One region of the Sedimentitalea sp. genome, then DNA from elsewhere that is predicted to be linked to it. Evidence: riboswitches for the same ligand, from Rfam matches in the RefSeq annotation. Region 1 holds a riboswitch; the other holds the start of a gene.

Evidence for each region. Region 1 has a riboswitch for thiamine pyrophosphate ahead of thiD (bifunctional hydroxymethylpyrimidine kinase/phosphomethylpyrimidine kinase). Riboswitches for the same ligand answer to the same signal wherever they lie in the genome.
Region 2: it holds a riboswitch for thiamine pyrophosphate, as region 1 does, so the genes downstream of both, thiB (thiamine ABC transporter substrate binding subunit) here and thiD (bifunctional hydroxymethylpyrimidine kinase/phosphomethylpyrimidine kinase) in region 1, are expected to answer to the same signal.

Annotation. Positions count from the first base shown of each region.
Region 1 covers NZ_JBDWLR010000095.1:38,668-45,147, reverse strand. The annotation lists tRNA gene ABJO75_RS27190 (tRNA-Met) at 1-72, opposite strand, end outside; gene ABJO75_RS27185 (mechanosensitive ion channel domain-containing protein) at 160-966, opposite strand; gene mscL (large conductance mechanosensitive channel protein MscL) at 1,060-1,485, opposite strand; gene ABJO75_RS27175 (YtoQ family protein) at 1,651-2,100, opposite strand; TPP riboswitch at 2,356-2,455, shown strand; gene thiD (bifunctional hydroxymethylpyrimidine kinase/phosphomethylpyrimidine kinase) at 2,511-3,320, shown strand; gene ABJO75_RS27165 (FAD-dependent oxidoreductase) at 3,317-4,312, shown strand; gene thiS (sulfur carrier protein ThiS) at 4,296-4,493, shown strand; gene ABJO75_RS27155 (thiazole synthase) at 4,497-5,270, shown strand; gene ABJO75_RS27150 (thiamine phosphate synthase) at 5,267-5,863, shown strand; gene ABJO75_RS27145 (HesA/MoeB/ThiF family protein) at 5,860-6,480, shown strand, end outside.
Region 2 covers NZ_JBDWLR010000044.1:20,829-27,308, forward strand. The annotation lists gene ABJO75_RS11560 (ATP-binding cassette domain-containing protein) at 1-283, opposite strand, end outside; gene ABJO75_RS11565 (thiamine/thiamine pyrophosphate ABC transporter permease ThiP) at 270-1,826, opposite strand; gene thiB (thiamine ABC transporter substrate binding subunit) at 1,802-2,779, opposite strand; TPP riboswitch at 2,813-2,912, opposite strand; gene aroC (chorismate synthase) at 3,084-4,184, shown strand; gene ABJO75_RS11580 (AEC family transporter) at 4,188-5,132, shown strand; gene ABJO75_RS11585 (DMT family transporter) at 5,178-6,116, shown strand; gene ABJO75_RS11590 (fasciclin domain-containing protein) at 6,309-6,480, shown strand, end outside.

The DNA.
Region 1 (6,480 bases):
GCGTGAGGCGGACTTGAACCGCCGACCCCAGCATTATGAGTGCTGTGCTCTAACCAACTGAGCTATCACGCCAGACCGTGCATGGCCCATTAACGGCGAGTCGGGCCGGTGTCAATCTGAACCATGACATCCGGCCAAAACTGTTTTCATGCCGCCACGTCAGGCATCCTTTTTGATCTCGACCTGATGCGGATAAGGGATCGAGATACCCTGGGCGTCAAACGCTTCTTTTACGCCCCGCGTCATCTGGAATTTGAGGTCCCAATAATCAGCGGCATTACACCAGATACGGGTTGTCAGATCGACCGAGCTGTCTCCCAGATTGGTCACCCGCACCCAGGGTTCCGGGTCTTTCAGAACGCGGTTGTCTGCGTTCACCTGATCCAGAATAATCTGCATCGCCTTGCCCGCGTCATCGCCATAGTCGATGCCAAAGACTAGATCGACGCGGCGGGTGTCGTGATGCGAGTAGTTCTGAATGATCGCGCCCCAGGCCTGTCCGTTGGGAACGATGATTTGCACATTGTCCGGCGTCGCCAGTTCGGTGAAAAACAGATTCAGGTCCACAACGGTGCCCGAAGTTCCTGCCACATCGACATATTGGCCCAGCTTGTAGGGACGGAAAAGGATCAGCATGAAGCCAGCGGCAAGGTCAGCGAGCGTACCCTGCAGTGCCAGACCGATGGCCAGAGTTGCGGCGCCCAGCATCGCGACGAGGCTTGTCGCCTGGATACCAAAGATGCCCAGGACCGCGACCAGCACCATGAGCAGGATGATCCACCGCACCATGCTTGCGGCGAAATTGCCCAAAGTCTTGTCGATTCGCGGATGGCGGTTCACGCGGTTTCGAACAAAGCTCGAAATACCGCCAGCAAAGATCCAACCCACAATCAGGACCACCAGCGCCTTGGCTGCATTGATTACCAGCGGTCCGAAGCCACCCAATTGTTCCATCATCTGTTCCAAGACACTCGCCCTCTTTTGTGATCAATCCTGATCACGCTTAAAGAAAAAGGGCCTGCCTAAGGCAAGCCCTTTCCATTCGCGCGAGTGGTATTTTTATTGCTTTTTGAGAGAGTCGCGAATTTCGACCAGCAATTCGATCTCGGTTGGCCCCGCAGGTTCTTCGGGTGCCTCTTCTTCGGGCTTTTCGGACATGGATTTGGCACGGTTCACGGCCTTGACCAAAAGGAATACTACAAAGGCGATGATAAGAAAGTTGATCACGGCCATTACAAAGCGGCCCCACGCAAATACTGCAGCGCCGGCTTCTTCGGCTTCGGTGATCGATGCAAAACTGCCTTCGCCCAACAGGATGTATTGACCGGCGAAATCGATACCACCCATGAACAGGCTGATGAACGGATTGATCAGGTCGGCAACCAGCGAGCCGACGATTGCGGTGAACGCTGCACCGATGATGATACCAACCGCCATGTCCATGACATTGCCCTTGGCGATAAAGTCTTTGAATTCCTGGATCACTATCATTTTCCCTAGAATGAAGATCAAATTGAAATCACATGTCTGCGATGAATTTGATTCATACTCGGTGACAACCCGTGCCGTCACGGGGAAAGCACGCCTTTTTCTCCCCGAAACACGAATCGAGGATAAAGCAAAATATAATGTCAGTGATCTTCAGGCGGTTCAGCCGGGCAATTGGCCGGTCAATACATAGCGCAGAACATCGACAACTTGGCCCGGCTCTTCGGCAACAGCGAGCGCGGCTGCATGCACTTCTTTCAGCGCATGCTGATGTTCGGGCGGGTTCAGAACGATCAGCGATTTTCCCAACGCCGCAGCATAGCCTGCATCAAAGGCCGCGTTCCACTGTTTGTATTTGTCGCCAAAGCGGACGACCACGACGTCGGCGTCCTCCAACCCCTTGCGGGTGCGGATCGCATTCACCATCGCACCTTTGTGGTCGTGCCAGTATTTGTTCGGCTCCGCCCCAAGTATCGCAACCCCGCAGTCGTCGCTGGCGCCGTGATCGGTGACCGGGCTGTCGAATGTCACGTCCAGATCGTCAGAGCCTTTGACGATCTGCTCGCGCCAATCTGTATGAATTTCTCCTGAAAGATATACTTTCAACGTCATGGTCGGGGCCTCCTGCTGTATCTGTCACAGACCTAACGCAGGCAGGGAACAGCGGCAATCCGCGATTCAGATGAACAGGCGTCAGGGCAGATATATGGTTTGCTGACGACTTGGCTGTGCTTTCCCATCGGTCCCTTCAGTCGCGCGCCTTCCGCACCTGCTCAGGAAACTTGAGCATTGCAGTTTATGTAAAGCTGTCCTATTCACGCCAGCGACATAGGTCGCTACGGCCCCAGCTGGGGCAAGCGGCAAGACAATCATCCGTCGGGGGGCCCTTTGGGCTGAGAGGTGCAGGCACCGACCCGTCGAACCTGATCCGGGCAATACCGGCGTAGGGAACGGGTAGATCGTGCGAAGAACGCACAGGCTCATTCTCACGTTGGTACGTCCGCAACATTGGAGACGTGCCTGTGACTGCCAAGACCCCGATTGCACTGACGATTGCAGGTTCTGATAGCGGTGGCGGTGCGGGCGTGCAGGCCGACCTCAAGGCGATGTCAGCGAACGGTGTCTATGGGGCGAGCGTCATAACCGCAGTGACGGCGCAGGACACAACGTCTGTGACGGCCGTGCATGAAGTCCCTTCGGAGATCGTCGCCGCACAAATCGACGCGGTTCTGTCTGATCTCAGCGTCGACGCCATTAAGATCGGGATGCTTTTTTCCGCGGCAAACATCGAAATCACCGCCGAACACCTGACGTCGTTTGAGGGTCCGGTCGTGGTCGACCCGGTGATGATCGCCAAATCCGGCGACACGCTTTTGCAGGACGCCGCTGTAGAGGCGATGATCCGCCATATCCTACCCCGAGCTGCTGTCTTGACGCCAAACCTGCCAGAAGCTGCGCGGTTGCTGGGCGAACCCGAGGCGCAATCGCCCTATGAAATGGCGGCGCAGGGGCAGCGCCTTGTCGCGATGGGGCCAGCGGCTGTTCTAATGAAGGGCGGCCATGCATCTGGTGCAAGCTGTGTCGACGTGCTGGTCAATGCAACGGGCGTCATCGCAACATGCGAGGCGCCCCGCGTGGAAACGCGCAATACACACGGAACAGGGTGCACCTATTCGGCCGCGATTGCAGCACAGCTTGCGCGCGGGCTTGACCTGAGCGCTGCCGTCACCACCGCACATACCTATCTTCAATCCGCGATCGCGGCGGCGGATGATCTATATATCGGAAGCGGACACGGACCGGTCCATCATTTTCACGGGCAATGGACATGACCAAGGTTGCGGTCATAGGGGCCGGTGTTGCCGGTCTTTGCGTGGCGCGGGCCTTGCTGGATCGTGGTGCAGAGGTCACCGTGATTGATCGCCACGCAGACGTTGGGCCACACGCCTGTTCGTGGTGGGCAGGTGGCATGCTTGCCCCGTTCTGCGAAGGGGAAAGCGCCGAGGAGCCGGTGGTTCGGCTTGGTTCCGAGGCTGCAGATTGGTGGGCGGAAAAAACGAGTGCCGTGCATCGTTGCGGTTCGCTTGTTGTGTCTCCGACCCGAGACAAAGCCGATCTTGCGCGATTTGCACGCCGAACCGGGGGATATCGCGAGGTCAAAGGTGCTGAGATCGCTGCGCTTGAACCGGATTTGGGAGATCGTTTCGCAAGCGGGCTGTTCTTTGAATCCGAGGCTCATCTGGCCCCGCGCGCGGCGCTTGCAACGTTGCGTTCCGGTCTTGTCGCTGATGGTGCCGCCTTTGTCCAAGATACCGCTGATCCAGATGAGTGCGCGAAACAGGGTCTGACGATCGATTGCCGTGGGTTTCAGGCAAAAGATGCGGTGACCGATCTGCGGGGCGTCAAGGGCGAGATGCTCGTCCTGTCCTGCCCTGATATCGAGTTGAATCGCCCGATCCGGATGCTGCACCCGCGTGTGCCGCTTTACATCGTGCCGCGAGGTGATGGCATTTTCATGCTCGGTGCGACGATGATCGAGGGCAAGGCAGGCAAATACGTAACCGCTCGCGCGATGCTTGAGTTGCTCAGCGCGGCCTATGCGCTGAACCCTGCGTTTGGCGAGGCCGAAGTGCTCGAAATCGGCGTCGACAGCCGCCCGGCATTTCCCGACAACATGCCGCGCATTCGACGAGACGGAAACCTGATCCGTGCGAACGGCCTGTTTCGACACGGGTTTCTTTTGGCCCCTGCCATGGCGCGGATGGTGGCCGAATTGATCTTTGACAACAAAACGCCGGAGGTGATGGATGAAGTTGCAGCTTAATGGCGCGCCGGTAGAGATGCAGGGGGCCACCCTGACTGATCTGCTCGAGGCGGAAGGGTTCGGTGGGGCCAAGGTCGCCACCGCAGTGAACGGCATGTTTGTGCCTGCCCCTCTCCGTGCAGGCCATGTTCTGAACGATGGTGACAGCATCGAAGTCCTCGCCCCCATGCAGGGCGGATAAGGCATGCGTAGTTTTTACGGCACAACGCTGGAAAATGGCTTCATGCTCGGAACGGCGCAATACCCGTCGCCGGCAATCCTGGCCGAGGCGTTCAAACGCAGCGCCGCAAGCGTGGCCACCGTATCTTTGCGTCGCGAAAGCGGACGGGATCGACAAGGGCAGGGTTTCTGGCAATTGATCCGCGATCTAAACGTTCACGTCCTGCCGAACACGGCCGGATGCCACAGCGTCAAAGAAGCGGTGACAACCGCACATATGGCGCGCGAAGTCTTTGACACGAAATGGATCAAGCTCGAAGTCATAGGCGAGGAAGATACGCTTCAACCGGATGTGTTTGGTTTGGTCGAAGCGGCGCGCATCCTGTCGGAAGACGGGTTTCAGGTGTTCCCCTACACCACCGAAGACTTGGTTGTCGCCGACAAGTTGTTGCACGCGGGATGCGAGGTCTTGATGCCGTGGGGTGCGCCAATCGGGTCGGGATTGGGGCTGAACAATATCTTCGGATTGCGCGCCATGCGGGCCCATTTTCCCGACGTCCCGTTGGTGATTGATGCCGGTCTGGGCCTGCCCTCGCAGGCGGCGGCGGCGATAGAGCTGGGATTTGATGCAATCCTGCTGAACACGGCTGTGGCCAAGGCGGGTGATCCTGCTGCAATGGCAGAAGCCTTTGCAATGGCGATCAGGTCCGGTCAATTGGCGCAGGCTGCTGATCCGATGGAACCACGCGACATGGCGGCCCCTTCGACCCCTGTGATCGGAAAGGCGTTTCTGGAATGAGCCTTGATCGCTTTTATCCGATTTTTGACAGCGCCGACTGGCTTGAAAGGCTGGTGCCGATTGGGATCAAGCTGGTGCAACTCCGCATCAAGGACGTGCCCAGCGATGTCATCCGCGATCACATTCGCCGCGCAAAAACCGTTTGCGGGGCCAATGGGTGCACGTTGATCGTCAACGATTACTGGCAGATCGCGATCGAGGAAGGCTGTGACTATATCCATCTCGGTCAGGAAGACCTTGATGATGCCGATATCACCGCCATTCGTGATGCGGGCCTGCGTCTCGGGATCAGTACGCATGACAAGGCAGAACTGGCGCGGGCACAGGCGCTGATGCCTGACTATATTGCCTTGGGACCGATTTATCCCACGATCCTCAAAAAGATGAAGTGGCACGAACAGGGCATTGAAAAGCTCACGACGTGGCGCGGGTTGATCGGAGACACACCTCTGGTCGCGATCGGCGGCATGTCGATTGACCGCGCGCCCGGCGCGTACGAGGCTGGGGCGGATATCGTCGCTGCCGTCACCGACGTTACCCTGAATGCCAGCCCCGAAGACCGTGTACGCGCATGGCTGGCGGCAACGCGATGAGCAGATACGCACGTCAAATCTGTCAGCCCGAAGTCGGCGAGGATGGTCAGGCCGCGATCCGCGCTGCGCATGTGCTGATTGTTGGTGTCGGCGGGCTGGGTGCGCCAGTGCTGCAATATCTTGTTGGTGCAGGTGTAGGGCGGCTGACGTTGGTGGATGGCGATGTCGTAGCGCTGTCGAACCTGCATCGGCAAACCCTGTTTCGCGAACGTGACATTGACAGGCCCAAGGTCAACGCAGCGGCAGACACACTGTGCGCCCTGAACGGCGACTGCGTGATCAATGTTGATGAAACGCCGCTCGGACCTGCAAATGCCGCCACGTTGGTTGGGCACAGCACGCTGGTGCTGGATTGCGCCGACAGCTTTGCAACCAGCTATATCTTGTCCGATGCCTGCCAAGATGCGGGCGTGCCGCTTATCAGTGCCTCGGTACTCGGCTTCTCCGGATATGTGGGCGGGTTCTGCGGAACGGCCCCATCGCTGCGCGCGGTATTCCCTGACCTCCCGGATCGCGCCGCCACCTGCGCCACCGCCGGCGTCATGGGGCCGGTCGTGGGCATGATCGGTGCGGCGCAGGCACAAATGGCCTTGGGGTGTCTGATTGGTCAAACTCCA
Region 2 (6,480 bases), on a different contig from region 1:
CCAGACCGACATTTTGCGCGATAGTCAGATGCGGAAAGAGGTTGCCGTCCTGAAACAGCATTGCAAGGGGGCGGGCACCGGGGGCTGCGTCGGTGATTGTTTCGCCATTCCAGCACAATCGACCGCTGACGATCGGGTGAAAGCCCGCGATGCCGCCGATCAACGTCGATTTACCCGCGCCCGATGGCCCGATGATCGCGACCTTGCTGCCGGCGGTCAGCGTGAAATCAGCGGAGAGTTCGAACCCACCGTTGTCGATAACCAATTTCTCAAGCTTCAACATGCCAGCGTCCTCCGCGATCTAGCAACCAAAACAGTGCCATCGACATCACCAGCAGCAACAGCGCTGCCGCCGCCGCCGCCTGCATCTGATAGGCCCCCATCAGGCGATAAACTTGCAAGGGCAAGGTCGCGTGTTCGGAATCAGCAAAGAGCGTGACGACCCCGAGATCGCCCATCGACAGTGCCGCCGACAACCCTGCGGCAAAGCCGATTTGCGCGCGCATTCGGGGCAGCAGAACCCGGCGCAGAAACGGTCGACCCGCCATGCCAAGAGTCAGCGACAGTCGGCCATAGCGGTCAATCACCTGCCGTGCGCGCGGCACGAGGATGCGCAGGGCAAAGGGCAGTGCCATCAGCGCATTGACCAGCGCTGTCACCGGCAGGGTCAGCAGGGCCGGGTCCATCAGTGGATAAATCACAATAAAAAGCCCTGTTCCAATGACCAGAGGCGACGCCGCCAACCCCAAAAGCCCAGAGAATTCAACAAATCCGCCGCGCCCAAGCGCCACGGCCACCGCCATAGGCACGGCCAACGCCAGTGTGACAAACGTGCTGATACCAGCGACAAAGACCGAATTCAGCGTCGCCGAAAGCACGGTTGCTGGCAGATCAACCAAACCCGGGAGACCGGACAGAACGATGGCCGTCAAAGGCATCAGCAAGAACCCAGCCGCCAGCGCAATAATGCCGCCATCCAATATCCGCGCGGTTGTTCCCTGTGCGTCCCACCGCTCCACCGGGCGGTCCAGCCCACTGCCAAACCCATCCCCGCGGCTGGTTCGTAGCGCGACCAGTGCGGCGGTCCCGGTCAGGGCGATTTGAATGCACGACATCAATGCGGCACGCCCAAGGTCAAAATCAAATCGAAAGGCCTGATAGATGGCCAATTCGATGGTCGTGGCCTTAGGACCGCCGCCGAGCGTAAGCGCAACCGCAAAGCTGGTCAGACAGATCGCAAAGACCACGGCCAAAACGCTGGGTGCGATCTGTCGCAGCATCGGCCATTCCAGCAATTGCCACATCGCGCGCGACCCGGCGCCAAGCTGTGCGGCGAGACGGAACCGTTCTGCCGGAATTTCCTGCCAGCCTTGCAGGATCAGCCGGGTTGCCAGAGGCAAATTGAAAAACACATGCGCCAGCACCACGCCATGCAGTCCGTAAATTTGCAAGGGCGGCAAGCCGACCCAACCGAGCGCCTCGCTGATCCAGCCGCTGCGCCCGAATACCGCCAGCAGCCCCAGCACGGCGACGATCACAGGTAAGATGAACGGTGCGCCCAAAAGTGCGATCAGAATGCGTCGACCCGCAAAGCGTCGCCGCGCCAACGCCCGCGCAACCGGTACGGCAACGGCGACACTGAACGCGGCAGAAAGCGCGGCCTGCACCACGGTGAACCGCACGGCCGCCCAATCAGACGGCCCAAGACCGCGTCCGGGTTCGGCGCGCAATGCAACCGCAACCAGCGCACCAAGAATCAGCGCTGCGACAATTGCCGCCGCGCCAACTCCGCTGCGATGGCCTATTGGCTGAGCGCGCCCAGCCACTCTGCCAACGCTTCATCCCGCAATGTTGCGGCTTCGTTTGCGGGAATGATCAATGCCTTATCCGGTTTGACCAGAGTTTCGAATCCCTGCGGCAAGCCACCTGCTGGTGTTACTGCCGGATACATCCAGTTCGTTGTCGGGATCACGGATTGAAACGCATCCGTGACCATGAAATCCAGAAAGGCGTCTGCCAGCTCTGGTTGATCGGAATTGACAAGCTTTGCCGCCACTTCGATCTGTAAATAGTGTCCTTCGTCAAACGCCGCCGCTGCTTTGCTGGCATCTTCTTCGGCGATCAGATGATAGGCAGGCGAGGTGGTGTAGGACAGCACCATGTCAGCCTCGCCATCCAGAAACAGCCCATAGGCTTCGCTCCAACCCTTGGTCACGGTGACGATGTTGTCTGCAAGCGCTTCCCAGATGGCCGGTGCCTCGTCGCCATAGGCCGCCTTGACCCACATCAGCAATCCAAGTCCCGGGGTCGACGAACGCGGGTCCTGAATGACAATCTTGGTATCGCTGTATGCAAGCGCACGAAAATCGCTGGGTGCCGTGGCATCCGCCTCGTGCACAAAGGCAAAATAGCCCCAGTCATACGGCACGAATACCGGATCATTCCACGGCACCGGCAAGGTGTAGTCGGCGCTGACCGCATGTGGTGCGAAAAGGCCGGTTTCCACCGCCGCCTCGGTCAGGTTGGTATCCAGCCCCAGAACGATATCCGCATCGCTGCGCGCACCTTCAAGCTTGATCCGCGCCAAAAGCGCTGCGCCATCACCGGCCCCGACCAGTTTCAGATCGCAACCACAACTTTCTTCGAATGCTTTTTCGATGACCGGTCCCGGCCCCCATTCCGCGACAAAACTGTCATAGGTATAGACGGTCAGTTCCGATGTCTCGGCATAAGCTGCCGTGGCACAACAAACTCCCGCTGCAATCGCAAGATACTTCATGGCATCCTCCATTTGCGGCGATGGGCAGGGATGGAAGGGGTTCCAGACCTTTCCTACGCCGGTATTAGCCGGTTCAGGTTCAACGGGTCCGCATTGCGCGTCTCAGCCATTCAAGGCACCCCGAGGTGGCGGAAACCCTAGTTCGCGGGCCCCGCAATGACAAGCGCCTTACCCTTCATCTTTGTCAAAATACTCCGGGGGAGTAGCCCGCAGGGCGGCGGGGGCAGCGCCCCCCTGCAGCACGACAACCGCTTGCGAGACTTTGATCCCCCCGCTAAAGCACATGCCAAAAGGAGCACCGCCCATGTCGACCAACAGCTTTGGCCACCTGTTCCGTGTGACCACCTGGGGCGAAAGCCACGGCCCTGCGATCGGGGCGACGGTTGATGGCTGCCCGCCGGGTGTTGTGGTTGACGAAGCGATGATCCAGCACTGGCTGGATCGGCGCAAGCCGGGTCAGAACAAATACACGACACAGCGGCGCGAACCGGATCAGGTGCGCATCCTGTCGGGTGTGTTCGAGGGGCTGACTACCGGCACGCCAGTTCAGCTGATGATCGAAAATACCGATCAGCGCAGCAAGGACTATGGCGACATCAAGGACAAGTTTCGTCCGGGACACGCGGACATTACCTATTGGCAGAAATACGGTATCCGTGACTATCGCGGCGGCGGCCGCTCATCGGCACGGGAAACCGCGTCTCGCGTGGCGGCCGGTGGTTTGGCGCGCGAAGCGATCCGGACGCTGGCACCGGATGTTCAGATCACAGGCTATATGGTGCAGATGGGGGAACACGCCATCGACCGGGCGGAATTCGACTGGGCGCAGATCGAAGCGAACCCATTTTGGGCACCCGATGCGCAAGCGGCGGAAACCTGGGCCACCTACCTCGATGGGCTGCGCAAATCTGGCAGCTCGGTCGGGGCGATCATCGAAGTCGTTGCCCGCGGTGTACCCGCAGGGCTGGGCGCACCGGTCTATGGCAAGCTTGACACGGATCTGGCCGCCGCAATGATGAGTATCAATGCGGTAAAAGGGGTCGAGATCGGCGAGGGCATGTCGGCGGCGATGCTGACGGGTGAGGCCAATGCCGACGAGATCTTCATGGGGCAGGGTGGTCCGAAGTACAGTTCAAACCATGCTGGCGGCATTCTTGGCGGCATCAGCACCGGACAGGATGTCGTGGTACGCTTTGCCGTTAAACCCACCAGTTCAATCCTCAGCACGCGCAAGACCATAACCAAATCAGGCGAAGAGACCGAGATCATCACCAAAGGCCGCCACGATCCCTGCGTCGGTATCCGCGCGGTGCCGGTGGGCGAGGCGATGATGGCCTGTGTGATCCTTGACCATATGTTGCTGCACCGTGGTCAGGTCGGTGAGAATCGCGGCAGGATCGGCTGATCCTTGGCAACCATCCTCGGCATCACCTTTCCGATCTATGCTGCCATTGTGATCGGCTATTGGCTGGTGCGGGCCGGGTGGTTGTCGTCCTCCGACATGCGTCTTCTGGGCAACTTTGTCCTGAACATCGCGCTGCCCGCATTGCTGTTCAAGGCACTGGCGACACGGGATTTTGCACAGGTGTTTCAGCAGGGTTACGTGCTGGCCTATCTTGGAGGTGGGGTTGCCACCATCATCGTCGTCTATCTGTGGTTCACGCTGAAACGAATTGATCCCGCGCGCCGGGCGTTGGCGGTGATGGGCAGCAGCTGTCCAAACTCGGGCTTTGTTGGGTTCCCCATCATGCTCTTGGCGTTCCCGGATATCGCGGGGATCGTATTGGCGCTGAACATCCTTGTGGAAAACATCATCCTGATCCCGATCTGCCTGGTGTTGATCGATTTTGCCAAAGGAAACACAGGCGTGGGCCTTGGGGCGCGGCTGGGCGCGATCCTGCTCGGTATGCTGAAGCGTCCGATGATCATCGGCCTTCTCGCCGGATTGGCGGTCTCGCTGTTCGGTGTTCGGGTTCCCGGCCCCGTTCTGGGCCTCACTTCGATGCTGGCTGACTCGGCAGCGGCACTTTCTCTGATCGCCATTGGTGGCGCATTGGTCGGGCTTCCCCTGCGCGGCAACAAGTCGCTTGCGGCGCAGATCGCAATTGGCAAGCTGGTGGTGCATCCGGCGCTGGTGGCATTAGCGGCTGCGATTGTGTCGATGATGGGACTGGCGGGTATGCCGGATGATTTGCACATCGCGGTGATCCTGTCGGCAGCGATGCCCATGTTCGGAATCTATGTGGTGCTTGCGCAGGAACAGGGCTTGGAGGGGGCTGCGTCCATTGCCATGCTGGCCGCGACATCCGGTGCGTTCTTCACCTTGAACGCGCTGATGCTCTGGCTGATCTAAGGATACCCCATTGATCTTTTTGCGTGTGCGGCGCAGGAAGGCCGCATGGCAAAAATGTTAACATCGCATCGACCGGGGCTCGCCGTTTCGCTCAAGCTGTGCGCGATCGGCCTGTTCACGGTCATGGCGGCGCTGATCAAGGCCACGTCAGCAGAGGTACCGCCGGGTGAAGCGGTGTTTTTCCGATCGTTCTTTGCGATCCCGGTGATCGTCGTATGGCTCGCGGCGCGGGGTGAATTGCGACACGGGTTGATCACCAAGCAACCGATGGGTCACTTTTGGCGTGGGTTGCTGGGTACGCTGGCAATGGGGCTGACATTTGCAGGGCTGGGTCTTTTGCCCTTACCCGAGGTGACGGCGATTGGATATGCGACACCGATCTTTACCGTGATCCTTGCCGCCTTGATGCTGGGCGAAACGATCCGCATGGTGCGGATCTCGGCGGTCCTGATCGGTCTTGTCGGGGTTTTGATCATGGTTTGGCCAAGGCTTGGCGGCGGCGGAAATCTGGAAGACGGAGCAACGCTGGGAGCGATGTTCATTCTTGCCGCAACGATCGCGCGTGGCTTTGTGCAGATCCATATCCGCAAGTTGGTACAGACTGAGCATACAGCGGCGATCGTGTTCTATTTCTCGGCGACGGCCTCATTCATTTCGCTGATGACATTGCCGTTCGGGTGGGTCGTGCCGCGTGCAGAAACACTCGGCCTGTTGATCTTGGCTGGGGTGGTCGGCGGTATTGCTCAGATACTGGTTACCTCGTCCTACCGGTTCGGTGCGGCCTCGATGCTTGCCCCTTATGACTATGCGTCGATGATCTTTGCCATTCTGCTTGGGTATTTCTGGTTCGGAGAGCTGCCCACAGCCGTCATGCTGATCGGGGCCGCGTTGGTTGTTGCAGGCAACATTCTGGTGATCTGGCGCGAACACCAGCTTGGTCTGGAGCGGTCACGAGCACGGGCGGTCTCCGATCCAAAAAGCTGATGAAAAAGCGCCTCACGATCTTTCACGTCGGCGTGTGCTCTGCGGGTTTCGTCCCTTCAAACTGATCCGCAAGCGATCTCGCCGCGTATCCCCGGTTATCGCGCATCAGGAAAGCCATGCCTGACTGTCCCTCCACGGGCTTCTGGCTGGCACTAACCGGATGTCGCGCCAACTGTCTATGGGGAGATCAGCATGTCATTTCTTAGTTTTCTTTCGGATATCCTGGACCGGTTTTTTCCACCCGCGCCGGAACCCGAACCAACCTTGTCCATTGGCGAGATTGCGGCCGCGAACGACAACTTTGACATATTGGAGGCCGCGTTGAATGCCGCCGGGCTTGCCGATACTTTTGCCGGTCCCGGTG